Regions from separate parts of the Rhizobium sp. LjRoot258 genome, predicted to be linked through region 3. Evidence: riboswitches for the same ligand, from Rfam matches in the RefSeq annotation. Region 3 holds a riboswitch; each other region holds the start of a gene.
The links. Region 3 has a riboswitch for cobalamin ahead of nrdH (glutaredoxin-like protein NrdH). Riboswitches for the same ligand answer to the same signal wherever they lie in the genome.
Positions count from the first base shown of each region.

Region 1: linked by a shared signal. The riboswitch ahead of bluB (5,6-dimethylbenzimidazole synthase) and the one ahead of nrdH (glutaredoxin-like protein NrdH) in region 3 are both predicted to bind cobalamin.
Region 2: linked by a shared signal. The riboswitch ahead of ACSQ9D_RS26610 (ABC transporter substrate-binding protein) and the one ahead of nrdH (glutaredoxin-like protein NrdH) in region 3 are both predicted to bind cobalamin.

Region 1 is NZ_CAXUST020000001.1:1,697,406-1,707,517, reverse strand. Features, by position in the region: gene ACSQ9D_RS08555 (class II 3-deoxy-7-phosphoheptulonate synthase) at 1-22, shown strand, start outside; gene ACSQ9D_RS08550 (hypothetical protein) at 180-1,055, opposite strand; gene ACSQ9D_RS08545 (DUF1003 domain-containing protein) at 1,186-1,710, opposite strand; gene ACSQ9D_RS08540 (sulfatase-like hydrolase/transferase) at 1,792-3,720, opposite strand; gene ACSQ9D_RS08535 (TolB family protein) at 3,935-4,768, shown strand; cobalamin riboswitch at 4,794-4,975, shown strand; gene bluB (5,6-dimethylbenzimidazole synthase) at 5,016-5,705, shown strand; gene ACSQ9D_RS08525 (DUF2865 domain-containing protein) at 5,712-6,797, opposite strand; gene ACSQ9D_RS08520 (NADP-dependent malic enzyme) at 6,928-9,240, opposite strand; gene ACSQ9D_RS08515 (UDP-2,3-diacylglucosamine diphosphatase) at 9,486-10,112, shown strand, end outside.
Region 2 is NZ_CAXUST020000002.1:1,231,279-1,241,390, reverse strand. Features, by position in the region: gene ACSQ9D_RS26620 (ABC transporter ATP-binding protein) at 1-643, opposite strand, end outside; gene ACSQ9D_RS26615 (FecCD family ABC transporter permease) at 640-1,680, opposite strand; gene ACSQ9D_RS26610 (ABC transporter substrate-binding protein) at 1,677-2,693, opposite strand; cobalamin riboswitch at 2,867-3,096, opposite strand; gene ACSQ9D_RS26605 (GNAT family N-acetyltransferase) at 3,662-4,165, opposite strand; gene ACSQ9D_RS26600 (carbohydrate ABC transporter permease) at 4,185-5,063, opposite strand; gene ACSQ9D_RS26595 (carbohydrate ABC transporter permease) at 5,066-5,956, opposite strand; gene ACSQ9D_RS26590 (ABC transporter ATP-binding protein) at 5,953-7,062, opposite strand; gene ACSQ9D_RS26585 (ABC transporter substrate-binding protein) at 7,157-8,413, opposite strand; gene ACSQ9D_RS26580 (GntR family transcriptional regulator) at 8,572-9,366, shown strand; gene ACSQ9D_RS26575 (HD domain-containing protein) at 9,989-10,112, shown strand, end outside.
Region 3 is NZ_CAXUST020000001.1:3,434,531-3,444,642, forward strand. Features, by position in the region: gene ACSQ9D_RS16850 (electron transfer flavoprotein subunit alpha/FixB family protein) at 1-18, shown strand, start outside; gene ACSQ9D_RS16855 (3-hydroxybutyryl-CoA dehydrogenase) at 167-1,048, shown strand; gene nrdF (class 1b ribonucleoside-diphosphate reductase subunit beta) at 1,941-2,915, opposite strand; gene nrdE (class 1b ribonucleoside-diphosphate reductase subunit alpha) at 2,934-5,087, opposite strand; gene nrdI (class Ib ribonucleoside-diphosphate reductase assembly flavoprotein NrdI) at 5,075-5,470, opposite strand; gene nrdH (glutaredoxin-like protein NrdH) at 5,481-5,702, opposite strand; cobalamin riboswitch at 5,947-6,171, opposite strand; partial or broken gene ACSQ9D_RS16880 (TlpA family protein disulfide reductase) at 6,288-6,418, opposite strand; gene ACSQ9D_RS16885 (hypothetical protein) at 6,387-6,509, shown strand; gene ACSQ9D_RS16890 (hypothetical protein) at 6,627-7,157, opposite strand; gene tlpA (thiol:disulfide interchange protein TlpA) at 7,413-8,075, opposite strand; gene argH (argininosuccinate lyase) at 8,117-9,517, shown strand; gene lptM (LPS translocon maturation chaperone LptM) at 9,595-9,789, shown strand; gene lysA (diaminopimelate decarboxylase) at 9,802-10,112, shown strand, end outside.

The DNA of each region.
Region 1 (10,112 bases), 1.7 Mb from region 3:
GCGGATAGCCGTCAACGGCTGATCAAACAAGACGGAAGAAAAGGAGCCCGGCCCACGCCGGGCTTTTTTATTGGATTAGGACAGACTGTGGGGCGGGCGTCGGTAGTGCCTATTCGGCGGTCTCGCCGGACTTGATGCCGAGCGTCTCCAACCCAGGCCGCCGACTGTTGGGTGGTGTGCTAGCTGATCTGACTGGCGGCCCAGTGGATCGCACTGTCCAGTTCGGCGAACTTTGCGGATTGCCAGTGGAAATAGTCTTCGATGAATGTCCGGGAGAGCCACAGCGCACCGCGGTTGCGGGGGCTTTCCCAGCCAAGCAGGTTATCCGTTTCGGCGCGCTTGAACATCCGCTTCAGATTGGTGAGGGAGATGCCGAACTCATTTGCGAGTTCGCTGATACTCACGCCCATTAGCAGGACGCGCTTGTGCTCCCGCGCATCGTCGGGGAGGCGGCTGATCAGGTCGTGGAGCACGAGGCCGCCGACATCGGACCAGAGGAAGTGGCCGATACTGCTCCGTGGCTCCTTCCAGATCGGCTCCTGGATGAGGGCGCGTGCAGCACGCGGCTGCGCGAGATGAAAGAGCCGGGGCTCGTCCGCGGTTAGACTGGCACGATTGCCGTCGTCGAGTTGATCAAGGCAGGCCATATGCCCCAGGAACCACGAGGCCATGGCTTCCTCGCTGACCTCGGTCGTCTCGAGGCGACGGAGGCGCCGATCGGGCATTTCATCAGGAGCATCCCGCAGAAATTTGTAGGCGATGAGTTCGGCAAGGAATGAGGCTGCCGTATTTTTGCTGGCAAGGTCAAACTCCTTGGCGACCTGCATCATGCGACCAGCCGTGAGCCCTGAAACGGGATTGCCTCGATCGCGTCCTGTATGCATGGCGAATAGCGTCTGCGTCAGCAGCCACTTTTGGTGCGAGGCCGCGAGGCGCGCAAGACGAGGAGCGCGTTTGTGAATGCCGATAAGATGGAGCGCGATCTGACGCTCGATCGACAGAAACAAGGGGTGATGAAGGATTTCATCGCGTGTATGCGGTCGGCCAATGAACATCGTCTTCGCGTCGGATCGAATTGGTTCCAGTTGCTCCTCGTACATTTGAGACGGTGTTTCAATGCGGAACTTGGTGAGCGGGTCGTTAATTGCTCGGTATAGTTAAATTCTACGGCCCGGGATCATTTCGTCAACTTGGCAGCCGCTGGTTCAGTCGCTCGATGTCTTCGCGCAATGCTGCAATTTCGGTGAGCACCCGCATGTCTATCTTCTGATGCAGGGAGAGAACCTCGAGTTCTGCTTTGAGATTGACTTCGTAGTCTTTCGCCGCCTCGAAGCGGTCGCGCTCTGCTTGCCGGTTCTGCGACATCATGATGATGGGAGCCTGGATTGCGGCAAGCATCGAGAGCACGAGATTGAGGAAGATAAAGGGATAGGGATCGAAGGCGCGGGTGAGCAGGACGATGGTGTTTACGACGCACCAGAAAACCAGGAACAGGAAGAAGGCGACAATGAACGACCAGGAACCGCCGATGCGGGCAATCGAATCCGCCAGGCGCTCTCCAGCGGACGATTCCGCCTGCAAGGCCGCGTTAATGTCCGTCGAGATTATCTTGCGCTCATGGGCTTTTGCGAGAACGCGCTTCTCGATTTCGCCGAGTTCATCAGCAGGTTTGTCGAAGTGATGGTGGATGAGGTCCGATAGGTTATGCATGGCCGACTCCGAATGCTAGATCGCTCGGGCGCCAGTATTCCGTAATGTTTTCAAATTGCAATGCGGGCTTGTGCCGCTCTTTTACGTGCCTTGCGCATACAGCCACGCATGCTGTGGGAAGAAGCGATCGAGCGTCTGAGCCTTGCCGAACATGATGTCGTGCTGGAGGTATCGATAGTCCCGTACGAGAGGATCGAGGCTCTTCGGTTTCAAAACCCAATCGGGCGACGGCGTGTTGTCGCGCGCAATCAGCTGATAGCGATCGATGACGCTGTACTTCTTCTGCACGCGGCCGAGAAAGCCTGTGTAGTAGGGATGCTCGAAGCCGGCGAACTTCAGAAGATGGTAGGGAAGGAGCGACGGGCTGATCGTACCCACATCCTTCTTGCTGCCTTTCTTGTTGGACCAGATGACGAGCGGCGTCTCGTGCTCCTGCTTCATGACGCTGACCGATGCCTTGCGCGTGGCAACCTGGTCCGGCATGTAGCCGGTCGCCATATAGACGTTGCCGAGCGGCGGAAGGTGATCGCCCCAGAGGACGATGATCGTCTCGCGATCGCGCTTCTCGGCCCAATTCATCAGCATCTTGAGGCTGTCGTCGGCTTCCTTGATCCCCTGCGTATAGGTGGCCAGCGTTGCCCGGTCCGCATCGTTCAGGTTGCCCTTGATGTCGATGGTGTTGTGTACGTAACGGTTCGGCTCGTAGGGACCATGTCCCTGCAGGGTGACGCCAAAGAAGAAGAACGGACGATCAATACCGTCGGCCTCGTTCATGATCTCCTTCATAAGGGATGCGTCCGAAGCGAAGATACCCCTCTTTTCCATCGGCGGCAGGGTTTCTTCAGAGCGAAACTGCTCGAAACCGAAGTCCTTGTAGACTTCGTTGCGGTTCCAGAACCAGCCGCTGAATGGATGCAGAGAGCGGGCGGCATAGCCTTCGCCGCGGAAGAACGTCGCAAGCGAGGGGATGTTGCTGCGAATATACTGCTGGTAGGGAATGCTGCCATAGGGCAGGAAGGCATTCGAGAAGCCCGTCAGTGCCTCGAATTCGACATTGGCGGTCATGCCGCCAAATTCGGGTGAGAAGACATGGCCCGACTGCTCGGCCCTGATATTCGGCATGGGATCCGGCGACAGGGTGAGAGTCTTCAGCCGGGTCGGATCCCAGAAGGATTCACTCATCAGCATGATCACGTCGGGCTTTTCGCGCGGGCCGCTGAGATAGCCGTAGTTGCGGCTCGGAATAGCATCAAGCGCCTGTGTACCGAAGCCGACCGGCGCTGCCACGTCGGCCATCGGAATGTTGAAGATGAAGGCGAGGATGAAGCCGTTGCTGCGGTAGTTTTCCTTCTGATCCCACATCATCGGCACGACCTGAAGGCGATCGCGTATGTAGGAGTATTTGGAATAATCCATCAACGCGCCAAAAGCCGCGATAACAGGTAAGCCGATACAGAGTTGACGCAGTTGGGCGGTCCTCGAGAGCCGCGGAAAGCGGCGCCAAGCGAAATGCCAGAGGACGGCAATCGCGGCCGCGGAAAGAACGATGCTAACGACCATGGCAACAGCTGTCCACGGCCGGTCGCGCGCCATCACGGGAAGCAACTCCATGATCTGGCGCCCAAAAAGGATGTCGGATGGATACAGGGGGTCCGTGAGGTAATGCTGCTTCTGGCTGGAGACGATGGCGGGAACGAGCACCAGCGGCAGAACGATCAACGCCGAAATGAAATGTCTTCCCAAGGCAGCGTCCAGCGAGAGCATCAGGACCGTCAACATCACGACCGTTGTCATGCCGGGGCGTACCGGCGATGTCAGGAATTCGCGCACATCGGCCAACCCATCGCGGGCGATTATTTCGACCGCTACAGTGGCGAAGAGAGCAATCAGGGCCGAAAGGCAAACTCCGAGCGCAGCGCGTAAAGCTGGCGATTGGACGCTTCCCCTGACACCGGTGGAAAGCGACGCGAAACGCGCTGCCGCTGCGGACCTCATTACCAACGCGATCAACTAAGAAACTCCAACGTCATAAAAGCTTCATCGAACTGTCACACCTTCGTCATGAACGCTAGATGAACCGGTATGTTTCCCGCATTTGTGATCGGTGGATAAAGCGCCGCCCGGCCAACGGGCGCCGTCCGCGGATGCCCGCTTCGGTTCACTTGCTTGTGCTGAGCGGCGAGCCGTCGTAGGTCTGACGAATTCGATGTCAGGAGGATTCAGATTGAGAAGTTCCATCGAGATCTACAACATCAGAAAAGGCCAGGCGCGGGTTGTCTGGCAAACCACGCAACTGGTGGAAGCGCCGAACTTTTCGCCGGATGGAGGCTATCTTCTGCTAAACGGTGACGGGCTTCTCTACCGCCTGGCGCTTGACGGTTCAGGCAAGGTCGAGAAAGTCGATACCGGCTTTGCCACGGCCTGCAACAACGATCACGGCATCTCGCCTGACGGCCATCAGATCGTCATTTCCGACAAGACCGAGTTCGGGAAATCGACGATCTATGTGCTTCCGGCAGAAGGCGGCGCGCCGCGCCTGGTGACGCAAAATCAGCCGTCCTATTGGCACGGCTGGTCGCCCGACGGGAAGGATCTCGCCTATTGCGGCATCCGCGACGACCTATTCGACATCTACACGATTTCCGTAGACGGCGGCGAAGAGAAGCGGTTGACGCGTGGCGAGGGGCGCAACGACGGGCCAGACTATTCAGCCGACGGCCAGTGGATCTACTTCAATTCCAGCCGCACGGGCCTCATGCAGATCTGGCGCATTCATCCGGATGGGACCGGCCTCGAACAGATCACCAGCGACAACTACGGCAATTGGTTTGCTCATCCGTCGCCCAACAACGATAAGGTCCTGATCCTCTCCTACGACCCGGACGTCTTCGACCACCCGCGCGATCTCGACGTTCGTCTGCGGCTGATGGATATGGATGGCGGCAACCTGACGACGCTCTTCGGACTGTTTGGTGGGCAGGGAACGATCAACGTGCCGAATTGGTCGCCGTCGGGCGATGAGTTCGCCTATGTGCGGTACTACCCGATCTCAGCATGAGGGATTGCATCGACAGGTTTTTCGCGGCATAGACCCTCCGTCGGGTGCCCGTCTCAGGCGGGAGAATCGGGAATTCGGTGAAAAACCGAAACGTGCCCAACGCTGTAAGGCTGACGACTGCCGCAACGAGCCACTGGTCCAGTATCGGGAAGGCGCGGCAGCCGGATGACGCCAAGTCAGAAGACCGGCCCGACATCATAGACTGACCCGCGCGGACGGCGGGCGGTTGTGTTGTTGGGGATTGACGATGCGACCAGAAAATTCAAGCTCCCTTTTGGGAGCCGCAGCCTTTTCGACCGAGGAGCGTGACGCCGTATACAAGGCGATCTCGACGCGTCGTGACGTACGCTCGGAATTTCTCCCGGACCCCCTACCGGTTGACGTCATCAGCAGGCTTTTGACGGCTGCGCATCACGCGCCGTCCGTCGGGTTCATGCAGCCTTGGAATTTCATTCTGGTGCGCGATCAGCAGGTGAGGGAGGAGGTCTGGCAGGCGTTCGATTACGCCAACCGCGAGGCCGGCGAGATGTTTCAGGGAGAGCGACAGCAGCTCTACCGGTCGCTGAAGCTGGAGGGCATCCGAGCCGCACCGCTCAGCATTTGCGTCACCTGTGATCCCAATCGCTGCGGCGATGTCGTTCTCGGCCGAACGCACAACCCACGAATGGATTCCTACTCCACGGTCTGCGCCGTGCAGAATCTGTGGCTCGCAGCCCGCGCCGAAGGCGTGGGGGTCGGCTGGGTGAGCATATTTCACGAGTCCGATATCAAAAGGATTCTCGGCGTTCCGGAGCGGGTCGAGATCGTTGCCTGGCTCTGTGTCGGCTATGTCGATCAGCTGTATCAACAGCCGGAGCTGGCGGTCAAAGGGTGGCGCCAACGCCTGCCGCTCGAGGAGCTTGTCTTCATGGATCTTTGGGGCAAGTCAGCGGACTGAAACGGACTACTGTTGCTGCGGCTGGGGGCCTGGCTTTGCCGGGTTCTTGAGGTCGATCGTGCCTTGGTCGCCGGCAAGGAACTGCGGGCCGATCTGGCGCACCTTGCTGCTTGCCGGATCATAGGGCCTGTCCGGCACCTGAGGCTGCGGCGCGGCCGGTGCGACGGCTTGGCTCTCCCTCTCGGGCTTCTTGGTTTCGATCGTTGTGATCGATCCCTGTTGTGGCGGTTCGCTGATCGATTGGTTTTTTCGCATCCGTGCGTAGTAGGCGTTAAGATCGCAACTGCAGGACGACTTTTCGCCGGGCTTGCGGTTCTTGTAAGCGAAAGCATTCGGCATGGCGGTGTAAGGAGCGCCTGTCGTCGCTGAGAGCATCTGCGATGTCTCGGTGCTGGAGACGTCATGATAGAAGAGCTCGGTTTCGATGCCTGGACACATCTTCGAGCAGGTGTCGGCATCGCGGGCAAAGTCTTGGGATGTTGCGTTCGAGCTCAACGGAAAGAAGCCGCCGTCGCAGCTTCGCACGCATACAGTGTTCAGATGAGAGAGCGGCGACATGCCCGGGAGACCATAACGGCGTTGGCTGGGCTCGCCACCCAAGGGAATGAACGTGTCGTTCCGCAACGCCTGATCTTCGATGCTGGGTGGCGGCGCATATCCTTCGCCGGTTTCAGCGGGCCACTGCTCCTCGTTGCAGCCATTGTCGTCGAGCGCTGCAAGAAGCTCGTTCCTCATGCGGACATCCTCACTCTCGCCGCGCAGATCGTCGCGACGCTGCTGCAGATAACGGATGTTGTCGACCATCTTGGCTTCGGCGCGCTCGAGTTCCCCGCAGTAGCCGTCATCATCGCCGATCACGACCATGCTGCCGCTCGTGCAGCCGTTTTGGCGCAGATCGCTCCGGAGTTTGCGAAGTTCGAGGTTTTGTTCGGCTATGGCGCCGGCGTATTTGCGCACTTCGGGCGTGCTGCCGATGATCTGCGGCAGGTCGGCGAGGCGGCCGCGCAGGTCGCCACAGATCGCCGGCACCTGGGCATGGGCTGGCCCGGTCAGAGCAAGGGCGGCTGTGAGTGACAGAATCCAGCGTTTCAAGGCATCGTCCCATCGATGAGCAAAGACCAGGGTCATCAGGCGCGGCGTCCTGCCGCGCCTTCATTGCTAGCCCGTTTGTCGCGGCAAGCTGCGGTCGGAACCTTAACGCATTTTCTCGATCTGCCGCAAATCACGCTGGCTGTGAAGCTTCGACGACGGCGAGGGCGGCCATGTTGACCACGCCGCGGGAGGTCACGGAAGGCGCCAGGATGTGCGCCGGCAGTGCCGCGCCAAGCAGAATCGGCCCGACATGCAGTCCGTCGATCATCGACTTTACAACGCCCAATGTGATGTTGGCCGCATCGAGGTTCGGGAAGACCAGCAGGTTGGCTTCGTCATGCAGTGTCGTATCAGGCATGACGCGCTTGCGCAGGGCGTCGGAGATTGCGCTTTCGCCGTGCATTTCCCCGTCGACTTCCAAATCCGGCGCAGCCTCGCGCACCAGCTGAAGCGCAGCGCGCATCTTCGTCGCGCTCTCGGATTCACGCGAACCGAAGTTCGAATGGGATACAAGGGCAGCGCGCGGCGTGATGCCGAAGCGCTTGATTTCCTCTGCGGCGAGTATTGCGGACTCGGCAATCTCTTCGGCGCTCGGATTGAATGTAACGTAGGTGTCGGTGAAGAAAGTAGCACCGCGTTGAGAGATCAGCAGGCTGAGCGCCGAGAAGTCGCAAACGTCTTGCCTCTTGCCGATGATCTGGCGGACATCGCGCAGATGCTTCTCGTAGCGGCCTTCCAGGCCACAGATGAGCGCATCAGCTTCGCCGCGCTTTAGCGCCAAAGCGCCAATGACCGTCGTGTTTGTACGCACGATCGTGCGGGCCGCTTCCGGAATGACGCCACGCCGTCCGACCAGCGAGAAGTAAAGATCCACGTATTCGCGGAAGCGCGGATCGTCTTCCGGATTGATCACATCGAAATCTGCAAGCGGGCGGATGCGCAGACCGTAACGCTGCAGGCGGGTTTCGATGACCGATGGGCGGCCGATCAGAATCGGCTCGGCAATGCCTTCTTCGAGCAGGACCTGTGCTGCGCGCAGGACGCGCTCATCCTCGCCTTCGGAGAAGATAACCCGCTTGCGCTCGGCGTTCTTGGCCGCAGCAAAGATCGGTTTCATGATGAAGCCGGAACGGAAGACGAAGCGATTGAGCTGATCGAGATAGGCGTCAAAATCGTTGATCGGACGCAACGCGACACCGCTCTCGGCAGCGGCTCTCGCGACTGCCGGGGCAATGCGCAGGATCAGGCGCGGATCGAAGGGCGAGGGGATCAGATAGTTCGGACCGAAGACCGGTGTCTCGCCCGAATAAGCGCGGGCCGCGACATCAGATGGTTCCTCGCGTGCAAGGGCGGCAATGGCGCGCACGGCGGCCATCTTCATTTCTTCGTTGATCGTCACTGCGCCGCAATCCAGCGCCCCGCGGAAAATGTAGGGGAAGCAGAGAACGTTGTTCACCTGGTTCGGGAAGTCGGAGCGACCGGTGCAGATCATCGCATCGGGGCGGGCAGCGCGGGCGAGATCGGGCATGATCTCCGGCGTCGGGTTGGCGAGCGCCATGATCAGCGGGTTCGCGGCCATCTGCGCGAGCAGTTCCGGCTTCAGCACGCCGGCGGCGGAAAGGCCAAGGAAGACGTCGGCGCCACCGATGTTTTCGGCGAGCGTGCGCGTGTCGCTCTTCTGGGCATAGACGCTTTTCCACGCGTCCATCAACTCGGTGCGGCCTTTGTAGACGAGGCCTTCGATGTCATGGACCCAGATATTTTCCCGCTTGGCACCCAGCGTGACGAGGAGGTTGAGGCAAGCAAGGGCTGCCGCGCCGGCGCCTGAGGCGACGATTTTGACCTCGTCAATCTTCTTGTTCGCAAGTTCCAGGCCATTGAGGATAGCGGCAGCGACGATGATGGCGGTACCATGCTGGTCATCGTGGAAAACCGGGATCTTCATGGTCTCGCGGAGCCGACGCTCGATCTCGAAACATTCCGGCGCCTTGATATCCTCGAGATTGATGCCGCCGAAGGTCGGCTCGAGCGAGGCGACGGTGGCGACCATCTGATCGACGCTCGATGCCTCGACTTCGATGTCGAAGACGTCGATGTTTGCGAATTTCTTGAAAAGGACGGCCTTGCCTTCCATGACTGGCTTTGAGGCAAGCGGACCGATATTGCCGAGGCCGAGAACGGCCGTACCGTTGGAAATGACCGCAACCAGATTGGCGCGCGAGGTATAGTCGGCCGCCGTTTCGGGATTGTCGCGGATCGCCAGGCATGGTGCTGCAACACCCGGGGAATAGGCGAGCGCCAAGTCGCGCTGGTTGCCGAGCGGTTTGGTCGCCTGGATTTCGAGCTTGCCCGGACGGGGATAGCGGTGAAAGTAGAGCGCCTGCTCGTCGAGGCTTCCACCTGCCAAATTCTTTTCCGTCTTGGACTTTTCCTGATGATCCATCGTCGCCTCCGAGCTGCCGCATGCTGTCTTGGAGTGTTTTCAATACATCAAACGGCATGGCGGAACAGTCGGAATTTCGGTTCGAAATGCGAAAACAACGCAAATCTGCCGTGACGTCAGCGCAGGTCCACGGAAACCGGGAAAATCCACCAAGACAGCAGCATGTCATCTTCCTGAAACACGACTCTGGTTTTGGAGAGGGAGGTGAACGATGGGACACGAGCAGGGTGCTTGTGAGGGACAATATGGATACGCGGCACTTCCGTACGCTTTTCATTTCCGATGTGCATCTCGGCTCCAAGGCCGCGAAAGTTGACTTCCTGCTCGACTTTCTCAAGCATCACGACGCGGATACCATCTTTCTTGTCGGCGATATCATCGACGGCTGGCGGCTGAAGCGTAGCTGGTACTGGCCGCAGGACTGCAACGACGTTGTCCAGAAGCTGCTGCGAAAGGCGCGCAAGGGCACGCGGGTCATCTATATCCCGGGCAATCACGACGAATTCCTTCGCGACTTTCCGGGCACCCATTTCGGCGGCATCGAGGTCGCTGAGCGGATGATGCACGAAGCGGCCGACGGCAAGAAATACCTCGTGCTGCATGGCGACGAGTTCGACGTCGTCGTGCGCAACGCGCGCCTGCTCGCCTATCTCGGCGACTGGGCCTACGACATGGCGATCATGATCAATGTAGGCCTAGCAGCCATCCGCCGCCGGATGGGCATGCCCTATTGGTCGTTTTCCGCATGGGCCAAGCTGCAGGTCAAACACGCAGTCAACTTCATCGGCGAATTCCAGCGTGTCGTCGCTGAAGAAGCCCGCAAGCACGGTGCCGATGGCGTGATCTGTGGCCATATCCACCACGCGGTGATG
Region 2 (10,112 bases), on a different contig from region 3:
CCACAACCTCCCCCTTTTGCAGCACTGCCAAGCTGTCGCAGAACATGGCTGCTAGATTGAGGTCATGCATTGCGATGATGCAGGTAATTCCTAGTTTCGAGACCAAGGATAGAATTCCGAGCTGGTGCTGGATATCGAGATGGTTGGTCGGTTCGTCGAGGAGAAGCTCGCTCGGTCTCTGCGCTAACGCTCTGGCGATATGGACCCGCTGGCGCTCGCCTCCTGAAAGCGTCTGCCAAAGCTGGTTTTCCCGACCCTGCATGTCGACACGTTCGAGCGCGTCGTTGACCGCGGCGTCGTCTTCTGCAGCCCACGAAAACAACCGCCCACGATGCGGCGTCCGTCCGAGCTGGACGACATCACGGACAGTCAATTGCGTGTCGGTTGAAGACTGCTGTTCCACGAGAGCCACGCGTTGGGCGAGACTTGCTCTCGATAGTTCAGAGATATCGTCCTCATCAAGTCGGATGACACCGCTGTGCACCTGGCGCAGACGGCAGATCAGGCGAAGCAGGCTCGACTTCCCGGAGCCGTTTGGTCCGAGCAGACCAAGTACCTTGCCGGTTTCCACCGTGATCGTGACGCCGTTAACGATGACCGTGTTGGCGGCGGCGTAGGTCACTTTATCGATCGAAATGCTCACGCGCTCCTCCGGACACGATAGAGGATGACCGCGAAGGCCGGCGCGCCGAAGAGAGCGGTGACCACGCCGATCGGAAGGATCTGCTGCGGGATGATGATCCGTGAGATGATATCGGCGAGGACCATGAAGATAGATCCGCCGAATGCCGTCGCCGGCAGCAAACGCGCGTGGGAAGGCCCGACGATGAAGCGGGCTGCATGCGGTATCACGAGCCCGACGAAGCCGATCGACCCGACGATGCTGACGACCGCGGCAGTCATGACTGCCGTCACACCAAAAAGAACGATCTGAACGCGCCGCACGGCAATTCCGAGTGAGGCCGCGGCATCGGTGCCGAAGGCGAAAGCGTCCAAGGCACGGGCATGAACAAGGAAGACGACAAAGCCGGCGACTGCGATTGGCACCGAGAGGTATACGTCAGGCCAGCGGACGCCGCTTAGCGAGCCCAGGAGCCAGAACAATACGCCGCGCGCTTGCTCGGCATTGGCCGACGTCGTGACGATGTAAGACGTCAAGGCATTGAAGAGCTGCGACCCGGCGACGCCGCACAGGATAATGCGCTCGCTCGATCCGCCCGCTCTAGTGGCGAGTATGCCCACAAGCACGAACGCAATCACTGCTCCGATAAAGGCACCACCCGACAACGTCAGGACGCCGTAGCCGAAGCCCAGGATCATCACGCAGACGGCTCCTGTCGAAGCTCCGGCAGAGATGCCGAGTACATAAGGTTCCGCCAAGGGGTTGCGAAGTAGCGCTTGAAGGATCCCCCCGCAAAGGGCCAGCGATGCTCCCGCGCTTGCTGCCACCAACGCCCTGCTGAGACGATAGTCCCATATGATGCCTTGGTGGATGCGGCTGAGTTCGAACGCCGTTCCGAACAGCCGGTTCGACACAGCCCTCACCGTCGTCACCACAGGAATCGCGATTTCTCCGATGGAAACGGCGAGACTGATCATCAATCCGATGAGAAGGAATGCGGTGAAGGTGAGCGCAAGTAGCGCCCACCATGCCCGCGGTCGGAATGTCGCCCTGCTCACTGCGCCAAGCCGAAGGACTTGATGCCGCTCGCCAAAGTCTCGATGCCGTCGATCGTGCGGATCGTCGGATTCATCGACTGGGCGTCCATCATGATGAAGTGCCTATTCTTGACGGCGTCGAGTTCTTTCGTGACCGCATCGTTCTCAAGGAAGTCGACCTTCACCTTCGGATCGTCGGCGGCGTATCGGCGACGATCCATGGTCGCGATGACAATGACGCGCGGGTTTGCCTGGGCGATCGTCTCCCAGCCCACCAGCGGCCATTCCTCTTCCGTGGTCACCACATTCTTTGCGGCAATGGTCTTCAGAATATATGCGGGCGCACTGTTCTTGCCGGCAACGAAAGCATCGCCATTGACTTCCTTGCTGGAGAACCAGAACACCACGGGCAGGTTCTTGCTCGATGCCGCGGCGATGGACGCGACGGCGTCGGCCTCGCGCTTCTTCAAGTTGGCGACCAAGGCGTCACCGCGATCCTTAACGTCGAAGATTTGCGCTAGTTCGGTGATCTCCTGGTAAATCAGGTCCATCGTGAACAGCTCTTTCCGGACACCGTCTCCACCAACGGTGTTGATTTTTGCGACGCAATCCGTCGGTGCGATGTAGGTGTCGATGCCAAGATCAGCGAACTGCTCGCGCTTGCCGACCGATCCCTGAGCGCCAACATGCCATTCGAATTCGGCAGCCACCAGATCGGGCTCCTCGCCGACCACCGCCTCGAAGCTCGGGTCATTGTCGGCGAGGCGTTTGATCTTGCTGTTGGCGTCGGCATATTGCGGCAGGACCGGCCCTACCCACACTGCAGTTCCCGCGGTTTTGTCGGCGAGGCCGAGCGAATAAAGGACCTCGGTCATTCCCTGACCGATCGAGACGATCTTTTCGGGTGCTTTCTTGAACGTAACTTCTTGTCCGCAGTTGGTGACAGTCAACGGATATTGGGTGGCTGCAAGGCTTGTGCCCGCAAGGCCGGTCAGCCCGAGGGCGAACGTCATGGCGGCGAGAATCTGGCGCATGGAAACCTCGATTTAAGAAGGACAAGCACTGCGGCGTCGCGCGATGGCGCACACGGACGCATGCTTACGTGGTAGGACCGCAGGAAGCCCAATCGAGGCGGGAGATTGTCATAGATCGGCAAAGGTTCAGGTCAAACATGTCTGGTCCTTGTCCAGGCATCCCCGCCCGGCTGATTGGATCGTGTTTGACGGCAGGTCTCCTGGCTCGCGAATATGCGCCGATCATCTGCCTTCCCGCGATGTCGCTGTCGCAGTGGCATGGCCATTGGCCCTGGGATGATCGGCAATCCGCTTACAGTTGCGGGGGCAGCCACGGTTTCGGTCCCTGTTGGGTCGTCCTCACCGTGTTCCCTATTAATCCCCTCGGAGTCATCCTTGGGGAACCGTCACGGACAGTTACGGTGAGCAACTATATCGCGTCAATACAAAAGTTTGGACTTAGCACCCATCCAACGAGCCCCGAAGGACGAAGTCCCCTGACCTGCTACGTCGCCATGGCGATGGTGCACCCACACGGCCTGATCGGATCGGACCGTGCTGGTCGCACCGACCACAGTATCGTGATCAGCATCGCAGATGCGCAGCAGGCCGTTTAGGACATCCGGGACGGCATCTCGATCAGAATATCAAGCAGACGTTCGGCATAAAGGAAAGGGCGGTAACATTCTTATTCATGGTAGTTTAAAGCGCCACTAACTCGGTTAATGGTGACGTTATCTACCATCGTGCGGCCATTTCGATACTCTTGACGCTACAAACTTCTCGCGTGTCTGGTAAATCCTGACCATCTCAGGTGACAACTCCGTAAGCCGAAATTGAACGCCCATAGGAAGATCGTATTTGCCGGAGAACTTCCTTGATGGGTGCTCTGTCCTCTGGACGTTGTAGCAAACATCACTTTGGCACACTGCCGTCGGGAGGTGGCATCCGCTCCATTGGTTCTCGATGCAAATCAACAGTCAGCAGCCCTAGACGTGCGATTCCGAGATTTCCTCTGGCTCGGCCTCGGCCAACATGCCGCGATAGATTCCGGGAATGGATCCCTCGATCGGTACGGCGCCGACGCTCCGCCGGTAGAAATCCATGGGTCCAGCACCGCCGATGACGCCATAGGCGTAGCCCTGCGCATGCATGTCGAGGAGCGTCGTCAGGAGTAACGCATGGCCAGCACCCTGGCCGCGGGCTGCGCTATCGACGCCAGTTGGCCCGAAGAAGCCCTTTGCCGTCGCCTCGTGGCAGGCAAAACCGATCAACGTGCCATTCTGGATGGCGACGAAGCATGTCGGTGGCTGCCGCATGACGGCAGCCGTTGCCTCGGACGACCAGCCAACACCGAAGCGCGGAGTGATCCAGTCGGTCAAAGCCTTCAGCTCCGGCGGCAAAACGCGGCGGATGGTGATGCGTTGGCGTTCCATTCTAGCATCAAGGGCGGCATCGGGCTTGAGATCGTAGAGCTTGACGAGCATATCCATGATTCGTTCCTTTCGATCTTCAACCCTTGACGGCACCGGCGGTCAGCCCGGCGACGATGCGCCGCTGGAAAACGAGCACCACTGCGATCAGCGGCAGGGTCACGGTGACGGACGCCGCCATGATCTGTCCAAAGGGATATTCATAACGGTTGGTGCCCGCGATTAAGCCGATCGCCACCGGCACCGTGCGGTTTTCGTCCGTCAAGGTAAACGTCAGGGCAAAGAGGAATTCATTCCAGGCGAGGATAAAGGCGAGGATGCCGGTACTTGCGAGCGACGGTCCCATCAGTGGCAGCAATATCTTCAGAAGAATGCGCAGATGCGAGCAGCCGTCAACAATGGCTGCCTCCTCCAGTTCGCGTGGAAACTCGCGGATAAAGGTGGTGAGGATCCACGTCGTAAACGGCACGGTCGACAGCAAATATGTCAGCACGAGCGCGCTTGGCCGGTTAAAGAGCCCGAGCCAGTTGATGAGCTCGAACATCCCCGAAAGCACGACCACCTGGGGAAAGATCGAGATCATCAAGATAACCATCAGCACCGCCCGGCGCTGCGGGAAATCGATCCGCCCGAGCGCGTAGGCGGCGCTGATGCCAATCACCAGAGACAGGAAGGTCGTCGTAACCGCCACATAGGCGGAATTCAGCAGCGAGCCCATGAAAACCGGATTGTCGATCAGCTGCCGGTAATAGGTGAAATCGAGTGCCGGCAGGAGAACGGACCGGTAAAGCGCTGCTCCCTGCTTCGTCGATGAAACGAAGGCCCAGTAATAGGGAAACAGCGTGTAGATGAGGACAAGGAACAGCGCGAATATCTGCAAACCGCGCAGTGCGCGGCGCCGCAGCCTGTAATAGGAGCTGGATCTGCGGACCGGGAGGGGAAGCGTCAGATCGGTCATTGTCAATGCCCCGCCGCCTTATCGAGCCGCAATGCACCGATGATGATGATCGCCACCAGAGCCACCAGCAGGAAGACCCAAGTCGAGGCGGAAGAGCCCACTCCGAGTTCCTGGAAGCTGATCAGCCGGTCGCGGGCATAGATGGATACTGTCATGACCTTTTCGTTGCTGCCGGCAAGCACATAGGAAAGGTCGAACATGCGTAGCGCATCGAGTACGCGAAACAGGACTGCAACACCGATCGCGGGCCTCAGCATTGGAAGCGTGATTGACCAGAACCTCTTCCAGGCTGGAATGCCGTCAACTTCGGCGGCCTCGAAGATCTCCTGGGAGATCATCTGCAGACCTGCGAGGATCAGCAGCACCATGAACGGGGTCGTCATCCAAACGTCGATGAAGATCACCACGCCCATGATCAGCGAACTGCTTGCCGTCCAGGCAACGCCATGATCTATGAAGCCAAGTGCCACCAGGATCTTGTTGATGACGCCGAACTGGTCATTCAGCATCCATTCCCAGATTCTGGTAGCAACGACCACAGGGATGGCCCAGGGTACCAGGATGGCGGCGCGCGCAAGTCCGCGGCCGGGGATGGCCTCGTTGATCAGGAGCGCGATCGCAAGGCCCAGCGCCGTCTCGATCGTAACCGAGACAACGGTGAAGACCAGTGTATTCCTGACGGCGAGCCACCAGCTGTGGTCGTTGAAGACCTCGATGAAATTGTCGAGGCCGACCATTGAATAGACGCTGGGATCGTCGAGATAAGCGTCGGTAAAGGCAAAGAAGAATGTCCGTCCGAGCGGCCAAACGGCGACCACCAGCATGGCGACGATGACTGGGAGAAGGAAGAGCCAGGCGGCACGGTGATCGCGGCGAGCAAGGCGTGCGCTCATCGGATGGCCCTCCTAACGTCTGACGGTTCCGCCATCAAGCCGAGTCGCGTGCCGTCGGCGGCAAAGAGAAATACCGCCTGATCGTCGAAGGAAAGCGTGACCGTCTGGCCGATTGTCTCCGCCGCCGGAGCTGCCGCGAGGCGGATGACCCAGAGCGCGTCGCCGGCGATCCGGCAATAGGCGAAGTGTTCGTGACCCAGGTCCTCGACGCGTTCGAGCACGCAGTCGAGACGGCCCGCACCGGTCGGCACGATGCGCACGGCCTCCGGCCGGACGCCGATCTCGGCAATCGTTTCTCCATCGCCAGCCTTCGGCGTCAGCGACAGGCCGCCGGGACCGATGACGCGTGTGCTATTGTCGCCTGTCTGCGTCGCAACCGGGAGAAAGTTCATGCGGGGGCTGCCGATAAAGCCGGCGACGAAACGATTGTCGGGCCGATGATAGAGCTCCGAGGGCGTACCGATCTGCTCGATCCGGCCATGATTGAGGACGACGATCCGGTCGGCAAGCGTCATCGCCTCGGCTTGGTCGTGCGTGACATAGATCATCGTCGTCTTGAGATCGCCATGCAGCTTGGCGATCTCCATCCGCATTTCCATTCTGAGGTCGGCATCCAGATTGGACAGCGGCTCGTCGAAGAGAAAGATATCGGGCTGCCGGACCAGCGCCCGGCCGATGGCGACGCGTTGGCGCTGGCCTCCTGACAACTCCCGTGGCCGCCGATTAAGAAGATGGTCGACCTTCAGCATGCGGGCGACCGATTGCACCTTCTTCGCAATTGCGTCGCGGCGGATGCCCATCGTTTCCAGCGCGAAGCCGATATTCCGGGCGACGCTCATATGCGGGTAGAGCGCATAGGATTGAAAGACAAAGGCAACGCCACGCTTCGAGGCCGGGACGTCGGTTACGTCGTCGCCGTCAATCCTGACCGTCCCAGAGGATGCGGAGATCAGCCCCGCCACGATGCGAAGGAGCGTTGACTTCCCGCATCCGGATGGACCGACGAAGACGATGAACTCGCCATCGTCGATCTTCAGATCCACATTATGAATGACACTTTGTGTTCCGAAACTCTTCGAAACAGACTCCATCGAAACCGATGCCATTTTTCACCTTGGCTTGCGCATAGGGGCACGGCCGGCGCAGCGCCGGCAGCGAAAAACGAGGGAGCCTTAAGGTCGCAGCTCCCTCGCCTTTCAATCAGCGGCTCTCTTTGAGCTTTTCCAGGCGCTTGGCCAGCGAAGCGAAGCCTTCCTTCGGATCGGCGCTGCCCGATAGCATGTCGTGGGTGGAGCGATAGAAGGCTTGTGAGACGCGGTTGTAACTGGTTCCCGTGTAGCCTGACGGACGTACGGCGCTATCGGCAAAAGCCTGCTGGTTGTCCTTCAGGAAGGGGATCTTTTCCAATACGTCCGGGTCACTGTAGAGCGACTGGATGGAGGGGTTAAGGGTTGCCTCGACGGCGCGCATCTTCTGCATGTCCGTGCCGGTGATGAAGTTCACGAAGTCGGCTGCGACTTGCGGCTTGGCACTGTATTTCGAGACGCCGTAATACATCGGCCCGAGGCAGCCGCTGGACTTCTGGCCGTCCTTGCCGACCGGAAGCGGCATGACGCCGACTTTGTCGATCACCGAGCTGCCTTCCTTGTGGGAGGTGCCCCAGACATAGGGCCAGTTGCGGTGGAATACGGCATCGCCGGATTCGAAGACGGCGCGTGATGCCTCTTCATCATAGTTCAACACGCCTTCCGGGCTGATCGAGCCGATCCACCCCTTCGCCTTTTCGATGGCTTCGGCGGCCTGCGGGTTGTCGATCGTCACCTTGCCGTCATCGGCGATGATGGTCCCGCCGCCATTCGATGCGATCAGCTCGATCGCGTCGCAGGTCAGGCCTTCATAGCTCTTCGCCTGCCAGGCATAGCCCCACATCTTGTCATTGCCGGCAGCCCGCTCCTTTTCCTGAATTTCCTTTGCCGTGGCGGCAAGCTCGTCCCAGGTCTTCGGCGGCTGCTTGCCGTATTTCTCCAGAAGGTCCTTGCGATAGAACATCAGGCCGACGTCCATATAGGCCGGCATGGCGACGAGATTGCCGTCGAGCTTTGCGGCGTTCAGCGTCGAGGCGAAGTGCTTGTCCTGGTCGGCCTGCGGGATCATCGATTTCAGATCGAGGAGGTTCGCCTTGAACATCCCGAGCCAGATTACGTCGAGGAACAGAACGTCGATGTCCTTCGACTTTGCCGCCAGCAGCTGCTGATAGATCGGGATCGCATCGTCCAGCAGAGCCGGCATCTTGTTGATCTTCGCTTCATTGCCGGTCTTCGCCTTCCAGGCGTCGGCAACCTTGGTGCAAAGTTCGAATTCAGTGGGTGCGCAGAAGACGGAGATGGTTTCCGCATGTGCCGCACCCGCCCACAGGCCGGCATAGACTGCAGCCGCAGCGAGGCATTTCTTCAACATGAGCTGTTCCTTGTCTTTATCACACTTGCATTGTGGGGAACTCTGTGGCTCCTGACCCAATAGGACTGGTTATGACCAGTCATGTCAACTGGACTCTGCTTCCATTGCAAGCAAAGATGCAAAGGCGGATAAATCAGTGTCGAGGCGGAGAGCGTAGCGTGACGACACGTGAGCGGGAAAGAGCGACGGAAAGGCATGCGGCAATCGATCGGGCCGACCCTCGCCCGCTCCACCAGCAGGTCTATGAAGATCTGCTGGCATCGATCCGCGATGGGAAAGTACCTTTACGCGGCAAGCTGCCGTCGGAGCGCGAACTCGTTTCGCTTTACGATGTCAGTCGCATCACCGTGCGGCATGCCGTTCGCGAGCTGATACGCCAGGGCGTTGTTCGCAGCCAGCCGGGCAAGGGTTTGTATGTGGCGGAAAATGGCAAAGGATTTGAACTCGAGGTTCTCCGAAGCTTTACGAGCACGGCGCTAGCAAGTGGCCGTGTGCCAGGACATCGCCTTCTCAGCCTGGAAGTGGTGAAAGCGTCCCTCGAGATCAGTCGGCCGCTGTTTCTTGCGCCAGCATCAGATGTGATCGTGCTGTCTCGTCTGCGCTTGTTGGACGGCGTGCCGGTCGTCCTCCAGACCGACTGGGTACCGGCCTCCCGCGCGCCAGGCTTGACAGACCTGGACTGGTCTGTCGCAAACCGTTCGCTTTATGCCGAATTGCGAGAAATCTACGGGATCCAGCCTCGGCGTGGACAAACGAGGTTGAGCGCGCGTTTGGCGAGTGAAAGCGAAGCTGAGATGCTGGAGCTTCCTCGGCCGGCCGCCGTACTGACTGTCGACCAGATTGCCTTCGACGAACGCGACCGGCCAATCAACATGACGGCACTTGTCCATCATCCCGACCGTTACCCACTGACGTTGCTTCAGTCGGCGACGGGCGACTTCCGCGAATATTAGTCGGGGCTATCGATGCGCATCACGGCGCTGACCATGACAGCCAGCCGCAGCAAGGAACGATGTAGAAAGCCTTGGCCAGTGGCTCTAAAGTCAAGCGAGCGTCTCGGTTTCAAAAGCAGGCCGTCGGGAGATGGCAGTTTATGTCGGGGAGGACCGCCCGGCGAGACTGGAGAAGTCGGCACACTCTTGAAGGAGCGGGGCCGGACGGTTGTTGCTGAAACTTGGAGCCGTCCTCTTTGTTCCGTCGATCTAAAAAGAGTTTGAAAGCGGCCTGTTCGATGTCGAGAACGCCGATCAAATGCGGTCGACGAGTACCCATTGTCCCATAATACCTCGTGCGGCGACCGTTGCCGGGTCGGCGCACTCGCTCCTGTTTAAGAAAACGTGAGAGTTCATTGTTTTTGCTCACGAACGCTTTCAGTTGCGCGGCGACACATCATTGCATTTGCGATGGTTTCAAGCTCGGTGACCCTCACCCAGAGCGTGGCTCAGACGCGGCGGGCGAGAACGAAGGAAAGGTGACGAAGAGAGACAGAACGTTGCCACAGGATTGTAGGATTCCTACAAAAATCGATTGGAACTTCAAGCGTTTCCTCTCGTTTCTTGTTCGCGGAGGTGAGCCATGCCAGTCGATTCACGCGAATGGATCAACGAACACGATCATCGAGGGGCGTCGGATCTCCTCAGGGCCGTCAAGATCGCCTTCAAGGCTCACTCTGGACAAACCGATAAGGCAGGTGAGCCGT
Region 3 (10,112 bases):
CTGCAGAAGGCGCTTTGAACCGAGCAGATGCCTTCATTTCGCACTTGCGAATGACTGGAAAATTATCATTTTAAGGGCTACTACTTCTGCCGGGCAATCATTTGCCCGGCAGTTTTGTTAGAAAAATGCGGTAGCGCAGGGGCGTATGCCGAGCGGGGGTTTGGAGATGAGTGCGGTGTTGAAGACGATTGGTATCATCGGCGCGGGCCAGATGGGTTGCGGCATCGCACAGGTTTCGGCAGATGCGGGCTATAAGGTCCAGCTCTACGATCTCTCCGACGAACGCGTCCAGCATGGTCTCGCCACCATCAACGGCAACCTCGCCCGCCATGTGACGAGCGGCAAGATGACGGACGACGAGCGCTCCGCCACCCTCGCCCTGATTTCCGGCTCCTCCGACATCAACGATCTCGCCGCTTCGGATCTCGTGATCGAAGCTGCGACCGAAGACGAAAGCGTCAAGCGAAAGATTTACGCCCAGGTCTGTCCAGTCTTGAAGCCGGAAGCGATCCTCGCCACCAACACGTCCTCGTTGTCGATCACCCGGCTCGCTTCCGCCACCGACCGCCCCGAGCACTTCATGGGCATCCATTTCATGAACCCGGTGCCGGTGATGAAGCTGGTAGAGCTGGTGCGCGGCATCGCCACGGAAGAGGGCACCTTCGCCACCGCCAAGGAATTCGTCGCCTCGCTGGAAAAAACGGTGACGGTCGCCGAGGATTTCCCGGCCTTCATCGTCAACCGCATCCTGTTGCCGATGATCAATGAAGCGATCTACACGCTCTACGAGGGTGTCGGCACCGTCGATGCGATCGACACCGCGATGAAGCTTGGCGCCAACCATCCGATGGGGCCGCTGCAGCTGGCCGATTTCATCGGTCTCGACACCTGCCTGTCGATCATGCAGGTGTTGCACGACGGCTTGGCCGACTCCAAGTACCGCCCCTGCCCGCTGCTCGTGAAATATGTCGAGGCCGGCTGGCTCGGCCGCAAGTCCGGCCGCGGCTTCTACGACTATCGCGGCGAAACGCCGGTCCCGACCCGCTAAAGCGCGGGACGCTCTCTCGGAATCGCTTTCAGATTGGCTTGTCGCGCTTTCGTTTTTGCCTTTAGGCATGCCTCCATCCCGAACCTGTCGCCGTTTTCGGGAGACCCACCCAAACCGATCAGACACAAGTTCACCTCCGCACAGCGCCATTCGCCTGCAGCATCAAAGTGCAGTCCAGAGAGCCCACGCGAATGCGGAACCTCTCAAAGCTATTCCAATGTGCCTCCGCATTTGCGTGGCCTTCGGCGTTCTTCGGGTCTTCCGGTCCCTTCAGGTGATCGCCTCGTCTGGCTGCGTCAGGGCATTTCGTCCGAACTTGCATGGCTGAACCAAACCGGATGCTGGAACATCCGGGGGAGACTTGTGACGGCAGCGGTCTTTGACACCGCCGCCCGGGCGTTCACCCCCTGCGTTCGGCTGCACGTTACAGCTTCCGGCAAGGCGCCGGCCCCCGCCTGCCCGCGAGGGTCTCGCTCCGGCGACGGAAGCGGGAGGATTGTAGGCATGAGCCGGCGAGCGGGGAAAATCGCGATCGGCCGTGGAAACCAGATCCATGCTGTGAAGCCACGCCAGTGGCCTCAACGGATTTCCGTGCCTTCTGCCCCTGTTTGAACCTGCCGGCGACAATGGCGGCTTCCAGCGGCTCCTCGGCTTCCATACAGCACGGCGGGCGTCTGGTCGTGCTCGTCGGTCGGGGAGCTCTGCCTTGGTCCAGCCTTTGCCGGCGCGGCCTCGCCCAGATCGTCCTCCAGCTGCTCGGCCTTCTCCTTTCCAAGCCGAAACGGGGATCTGGTAGCCCGGCCGCAGCCCGCGCACCAGTCCGCGCTTTTCCTCCTTCGCCCGTTGGCCGAGCGGGAAAATCGAGACAGGATTTTTCCAATGATAGCCCCGCCTAAAAGTCCCAGTCCTCATCTTCGGTCGAGACAGCCTTGCCGATGACATAGGAGGATCCTGATCCGGAGAAGAAGTCGTGGTTCTCGTCGGCGTTTGGCGACAGCGCCGACAGGATCGCCGGATTGACCTTGCAGGCTTCCGGCGGGAAGAGCGCCTCGTAGCCGAGGTTCATCAGCGCCTTGTTGGCGTTGTAGTGCAGAAACTTCTTGACGTCCTCGGTGAGCCCGACGCCATCGTAGAGCGCCTCGGTATATTTCGTCTCGTTGTCGTAGAGTTCGAGCAGCAGGTCGAACGCAAAATCCTTGATCTGCTGCTGACGCGCCTCGGACAGCCGCTCCACACCGCGCTGGAACTTGTAGCCGATATAGTAGCCGTGGACCGCCTCGTCGCGGATGATGAGGCGGATCATATCAGCCGTGTTGGTGAGCTTGGCGCGGCTCGACCAGTACATCGGCAGATAGAAGCCGGAATAGAACAGGAAGCTTTCGAGAAAGACGCTGGCAACCTTCTTCTTCAGTGGGTCGTTGGAGGCGTATTCCTCCATGATCAGCGCTGACTTCCTCTGCAGGAACTCGTTCTCGTCCGACCAGCGATAGGCGTCGTCGACATCAGGCGTCAGGCAAAGCGTCGAGAAGATCGACGAGTACGAGCGTGCGTGGACTGCCTCCATGAAGGAGATGTTGGAGAGTACCGCTTCCTCATGCGGCGTTGCGGCATCGGCCATCAACGTCACCGAGCCGACGCAGTTCTGGATCGTGTCGAGAAGCGTCAGGCCGGTGAAAATCCGGATGGTGAGCTGCTGCTCGTCGGGCTTCAACGTTGCCCAGGACGGAATGTCGTTCGACAACGGCACCTTTTCCGGCAGCCAGAAGTTTCCGGTCAGGCGGTTCCAGACGTCGAGGTCCTTGTCGTCCTCGACACGGTTCCAGTTGATGGCGCGCACGCGACTTGCGGGCTTGATTTGGATGTTCATTGGATCGTCCTCGCAAAGTCAAAGTGTGCAGGAAACGCAGCCCTGCACCTCGGTGCCGGACAACGCCATCTGGCGCAGGCGGATGTAGTAGATGGTCTTGATGCCCTTCTTCCAGGCGTAGATTTGCGCCCGGTTGATGTCGCGGGTGGTTGCCGTGTCACGGAAGAACAGCGTCAGGGACAGCCCTTGATCGACATGCTGGGTCGCCGCCGCATAGGTGTCGATGATCTTCTCTGGCCCAATCTCATAGGCATCCTGATAATATTCGAGATTGTCATTGCTCATGAAGGCCGCCGGATAGTAGACGCGCCCGATCTTGCCCTCTTTGCGAATTTCGATCTTCGAGACGATCGGATGAATCGAGGACGTCGAGTGGTTGATGTAGGAGATCGAACCGGTCGGCGGAACAGCCTGCAGGTTCTGGTTATAGAGGCCCGAGGTCATTACCGCCTGCTTCAGCACCAGCCAGTCTTCCTGTGCCGGAATATCGATGCCCGCCGTCTCGAAGAGTTCCTTGACCCGCTCGGTTGCCGGGACCCAGGCCTGCTCCGTGTATTTGTCGAAGTATTCGCCGGTTGCATACTTCGAGTTCTCGAAGCCCTTGAAGCTCGTGCCGCGCTCCACCGCCAGCCGGTTCGACGCACGGACGGCATGGTAGGTCACCGTGTAGAAATACATATTCGTGAAATCGACGCCTTCGTCCGAACCGTAATAGATGCGCTCGCGGGCGAGATAGCCGTGCAGGTTCATCTGGCCGAGGCCGATCGCATGGCTCTCGTCATTGCCCTTTTCGACCGACGGCACCGAGGCGATATGGCTTAGGTCGGAAACGGCGGTCAGCGCGCGGATCGAAGTCTCGATCGTCTTGCCGAAGTCGGTGGAATCCATCGCCGCAGCGATATTGAGCGAGCCGAGGTTGCAGGAGATGTCCTTGCCGATATGCTTGTAGGAGAGATCATTGTTGAACTCGCTCGCCTCGCTCACCTGCAGGATTTCCGAGCAAAGGTTGCTCATCGTGATGCGGCCGGCGACCGGATTGGCGCGGTTCACCGTGTCTTCGAACATGATGTAGGGATAGCCGCTTTCGAACTGGATTTCGGCGATCACCTGGAAGAAGTCGCGCGCCTTGATCTTTTTCTTACGGATGCGGCTGTCGGCCACCATCTCGCGGTACCTTTCCGTCACCGAAATCTCGGTGAAAGCCACGCCATGGACCCGCTCCACATCGTAGGGCGAGAACAGGTACATGTCCTCGTTGTTCTTTGCGAGCTCGAAGGTAATGTCGGGAATGACGACACCGAGCGACAGCGTCTTGATCCGGACCTTCTCATCTGCATTTTCGCGTTTGGTGTCGAGGAAGCGCATAATGTCGGGATGGTGCGCATTGAGATAGACTGCCCCTGCCCCTTGGCGTGCGCCGAGTTGGTTGGCGTAAGAGAACGAATCTTCCAAAAGCTTCATGACAGGAATGACGCCGGAAGACTGAGCCTCGATCTGCTTGATCGGAGCACCTGCTTCCCGCAGGTTGGTCAGAGAGAGTGCAACACCCCCGCCGCGCTTCGACAACTGAAGCGCCGAATTGATGCCTCGCGCGATCGACTCCATATTGTCCTCGACGCGCAGGAGAAAGCAGGAGACGAGTTCGCCGCGTTGCTTCTTCCCGGCATTGAGGAAGGTCGGCGTCGCGGGCTGAAACCGCCCGGCGATGATCTCATCGACCATATGACGGGCGAGGTTTTCGTTGCCGCGGGCCAGCGTCAGGGCAACCATGCAAATGCGGTCCTCGTAGCGCTCCAAATAGCGCTTTCCGTCGAAGGTCTTCAGCGTATAGCTGGTGTAATACTTGAATGCCCCGAGGAAGGTTGGGAAGCGGAACTTTTTCCCATAGCCATGGTCGAAGAGATCGCGCACGAAGTTGAACGAATATTGGTCGAGAACTTCCTGCTCGTAATAGCCCTCGGTCACCAGGTAATCGAGCTTTTCCCTGAGGTTATGGAAGAAGACGGTGTTCTGGTTCACATGCTGCAGGAAATACTGCTTGGCCGCCAGCCGATCCTTGTCGAGCTGGATTTTGCCGTCCTCGTCATAGAGGTTCAGCATGGCATTGAGGGCGTGGTAGTCGAGCGCGGCTTCTGATGCCTTCAAGGGTCGATCGAGCGTTAGCGTGTCCAAAATCGTTCCAATCCGTGTCTGACGTTGTCGACATCCGCCGCCGTGCCCAGCAGCTCGAACCTGTAGAGGTATGGCACCTGGCACTTGGCGGAGATGATGTCGCCGGCGATCCCGAAGGTCGCTCCGAAGTTGCTGTTGCCCGCGGCGATGACCCCGCGGATGTTCGAACGGTTTTCCGCGTCGTTGAGGAAGCGGATCACCTTTTTGGGCACGGCCCCCTTGCCGCCTTCGCCGCAATAGGTGGGGACGATCAGGACGAAAGGACTGCTAACCGCAAGGTTAGCGTCGCCGCCGATCGGGATGCGTTGGGCCGGCAGACCCAGCTTTGTTACGAAGCGATGGGTGTTTTCCGACCGACTGGAAAAATAGACGATCTCGCCCATCGTCCTTGCCTCACACCAGCGCGCTGATCATATCGGGGCGGAACCCGGCCCAATGCTGCTCACCTGCGACGACCACGGGCACCTGGCGATAGCCGAGGCCCTGCACCAGTTCGTAGGCCGCAGTATCGGTGGAAACGTCGATCACGGTATAATCAATGCCCTGGCGGTCGAGTGCGCGGGTGGTCGCGGTGCACTGGACGCAGGCGGGCTTGCTGTAAACGGTAATGCTCATCAATATATCCTCGTGTATCAGGAAGGCATAAGGGATCGTTCGGACATCCGCCGATGTCCGTGCGACAAATGAAGACAGCTGTTGCCGATTGCCGGGCGCGCTAAATGCCCGTCACTCGCGCAGATGCAAATCGAAACTCAAGGACCTAAGACTTCACCCCGAAGTGGCTCATGCGGGGCATTGGCGGAAGCGAAGACGCGACATCATGCGCAATCCAACGCTCGCCGTCCGGACACCCCGCCCGTGGACGTTGCTGATCGAGGCAGGTCTCCTGGCTTGCAGGTCATAGCGCTCATTCTCGCCTTCCCAAAATCAAAGACTTCAGTGGCTTTGTCGAACGAATGCTCGCCGCTTACAGTTGCGGGGGCAGCTCCGGCATTGCTCGGCCCGTCATGGACGTCGCGCACCGTATTCCCGTCTTAGCTTCCGATCCTTGCGAATCTGAAGAACCTCGAACACTACATATAGTATATGAGGTTAATTTCCCGTCAATGGCTATGTTCACACCAGCCGGTGAAAGTCTGGGAAATCGCAATGCCTCTCCGCAGGCGTGTCGGACGGATCGACCTGGATCGAAAATTGGAGCTAAGCAGAGTATTCGATCTGCATCGCGTCGCTGATCAGCGCCTTGGCGTCCTCGCTGTCCCAGGCCGCGGGGCCGTTCATGGCGGAGACAGACAGCCCATGTCATCGATCAGCAGCGTGACGGGCAGGCCGACTCCACGTATCGAGGCCGGCTGGCCCGGCCGCAAGTCCGGCCGTGGCTTCTACGACTATCGCGGCGAAACGCCGGTCCCGACCCGCTGAGACGCCAAATGATCTCGCGGATCCACGAGATGTCGGGTTCCATTCCTGCTATTTGAGGTTAGCCTCTCACACCAGATCGATAAGCTGATGAAGTGACCTGGCAAAAACCATCAACGCCTATACGCCACGGGCGTCGCGCTTTGCCTGTGAAACAGCGCCAGCCTTCCGCATTCTACCTCGCTCCATAGGACGGATGAGATTTTTGCGCTTTGAACTTTCGATCGAGTGCATGCCTGCATGAGCCTGGCGTGCGTTAAATGACTCGTCTTTCTCGCTTTTCGCTTCACTCTTTCGCGCCAACACGGCTCGCATGTTCTCGACCATCTGAACTTTAGCGAGCATTCTACGCCGACGAGCCTGTTCGGCATTTACACTACGCACGCCCATTGCCAGAACTTCGAGTTTGGCTCTCGTGCCGGTATCCTTGCGCGCTGGCGTCGCCCCTTTGGGTTGGGCCTTGCCTCGAATTTCCCTGCGCTGTCTATTCGCCTCGCTTTGCGCACGATCGCGCCTTTCACGTATTCGCTTGGCGAGGTCCGAGAGATCAGCATCCGGCAGGCCCTGCATTGCCGGATGGTGGGTTTTTTGAACGAGTTGCCATTCGTCCGCCGTTAGCAAACGTTCTGCCTGCTTGCGCGAAATTGCCATCTACGCCTCCTACGCTGTCGCACCAGTAAACTGACTTGCGTTCGATAGGGCTCGCCTGCCGCCTGAGCGAAGCGAGCTAAAGCTTCAAAAGCTTGGGAGACGCCGTCTCCTTCCGTCGCAGGTTCGACTTATGCGCGCTAAGCACGTGACGTCGTCTCGTTCACAATCTAGCGCCGCACGGCAAGGTCCGCAATGGGCCTTCAATATCGGTGGTCGTGTGGCGTCTTTCGAGGGAGTATTCTAAGTTGTCGACACTCACGACCCCACCGCACCCTTGATCAGCGCCTTGGCATCTTCGCTATCCCAGGCCGCCGGCCCGTTCATGGCAGAGATCAGGCAGCCCTTGTCGTCGATCAGCAGCGTGACGGGCAGGCCGAACGCCAGGCCCTTCTTCTTCAGGCTGTTGAACACCTCGATCGTGTTGTCGCGATAGAGCTTGAGCGCATCGACGCCGATCTCGCTCAGGAAAGCTTTCGGTTTCTCGTCGTCGCCGGTATCGATGTTGACGGGAACGACCTGGAACCTGTCGCTGCCCAACTCCTTCTCCAGCGCGTTCAGGGCCGGCATTTCCTCGCGGCAGGGTACGCACCATGTCGCCCAGAGATTGAAGAGCACGGTCTTGCCGGTGAAGTTGTCGAGCGTCATCGGTTTGCCGTCGGCGCCCTTGAAGGCGATGGTGGTGAGCTTGCGGTGCTCGTCGGCGGCAACCATTGCTGCGACCTGGCCCTTCAGGAGCGGCGAAATCCTGGCGGCGACGTCCTTCGCCGCCGCGCATTCGCCCGATGCCGTTTGCGCGCCGCCATTGCCAGACCCGGCTTCCCTGATGTAAACCGCTGCCGCACCGGCAATAATGCCCGCGATGGCCGCGATCCCGATCAGCTTGAGGGATGGCAGGCGCAGGGGCGTTCTTGTCGTCATTTCGTTCTCCGAGACACGCGTTCTTCAAGGCAGGCATCTTCATGGCCGACAGCACGGACACCAAATCCTCCAACCAGATGTGGGGCGGACGTTTCGCTTCCGGCCCAGATGCGATCATGGAGGAGATAAATGCCTCGATCGGTTTCGACAAGAAGCTGTTTGCACAGGACATCCGCGGCTCGATCGCGCACGCCACCATGCTCGCCCACCAGGGTATCATTCAGTCCGATGATAAGGACAAGATCGTCAACGGGCTAAACACGATCCTGTCAGAGATCGAAAGCGGCAATTTCGAATTCTCCCGCCAGCTCGAAGACATTCACATGAATGTCGAGGCACGGCTCGCGACGCTGATCGGCCCAGCCGCCGGCCGCCTGCACACCGCCCGCTCGCGCAACGACCAGGTCGCGCTCGACTTCCGCCTCTGGGTGAAGGAAGAGCTTGTGAAGACCGAGCAACTGCTGACCAACCTGATCGCCGCCTTCCTCGACCGCGCCGAAGAGCATGCCGAAACCGTCATGCCAGGCTTCACGCATTTGCAGACGGCGCAGCCCGTCACCTTCGGCCATCACTGCATGGCCTATGTCGAAATGTTCGGCCGCGACCGCTCGCGCGTACGCCATGCCATCGAGCATCTCGACGAAAGCCCGATCGGCGCGGCGGCGCTGGCCGGTACTGGCTATCCGATCGACCGCCACATGACCGCCAAGGCGCTCGGCTTCCGCGAACCGACCCGCAACTCGATCGACACCGTCTCCGACCGCGATTTCGCCATCGAATTCCTGGCGCTGGCCGCCATCTGCAGCATGCACCTGTCGCGTCTGGCCGAAGAGATCGTCATCTGGTCGACCCCGCAATTCGGCTTCGTGCGCCTGTCGGATGCCTTCTCCACCGGCTCGTCGATCATGCCGCAGAAGAAAAACCCCGACGCCGCCGAACTGGTGCGCGCCAAGACCGGCCGGATCAACGGCTCGCTGATCGCGCTTCTGACCATCATGAAGGGCCTGCCGCTCGCCTATTCCAAGGACATGCAGGAAGACAAGGAGCAGGTCTTCGACGCCGCCGAGAGCCTGGAGCTGGCCATCGCTGCCATGACCGGCATGGTCCGCGACCTGACGATCAATACCGCGCGCATGAAGGCCGCAGCCGGTTCCGGTTACGCGACTGCCACCGACCTTGCCGACTGGCTGGTGCGCGAGGCCGGCCTGCCGTTCCGCGACGCCCACCATGTGACCGGCCGCGCCGTGGCGCTTGCCGAGAGTAAAGGTTGTGATCTCGCCGAACTGTCGCTTGCCGATCTGCAGGCGATCAATCAGGCCATTACCGACAAGGTCTACGACGTTCTGACGGTCGAGGCATCGGTTGCAAGCCGCAAGAGCTTTGGAGGCACGGCACCTGAGGAAGTGCGCAAGCAGATCGCCTACTGGCGCGCCCGCAACTGACCTCAACAATCAGGGTGCACAAGGTGGATAAACTTCGCTATGAAGGTGTCCACCAGTGCCGCTCCAAGAGGAATTCCATGCAGAAGAGCTTGCCGCAGATCGTCCGCCTGACGGTTGTTTTCGCCGTGATCGGCCTTGCCGTCGCCGGGTGCGGTCGTAAAGGCGATCTCGATCCGCCGAGCGCGAACGCAACGAAGACCGGCGACTCGTCGAAACCGACGCCGCAGCCAGGCACCGCGGATAGACCCTTCATCATCGATCCGCTTCTCTAAGAGGCAACTGACGTGAACCATTTCCAGTATCGCGACGGCGTCCTCTACGCCGAAAACGTTCCCGTTCCCGAGATTGCCAAGGCCGTCGGCACACCTTTCTACTGCTATTCCACGGCGACGCTCGAGCGCCACTATCGGGTGTTCGCCGAAGCATTCAGCGATGTCGACGCCATGGTCTGCTACGCCATGAAGGCGAATTCCAATCAGGCCGTGCTGAAGACGCTCGGCAATCTCGGCGCCGGCATCGACGTCGTCTCCGAAGGCGAGCTGCGCCGCGCGCTCGCCGCCGGCATCCCGGCATCGCGCATCATGTTTTCCGGCGT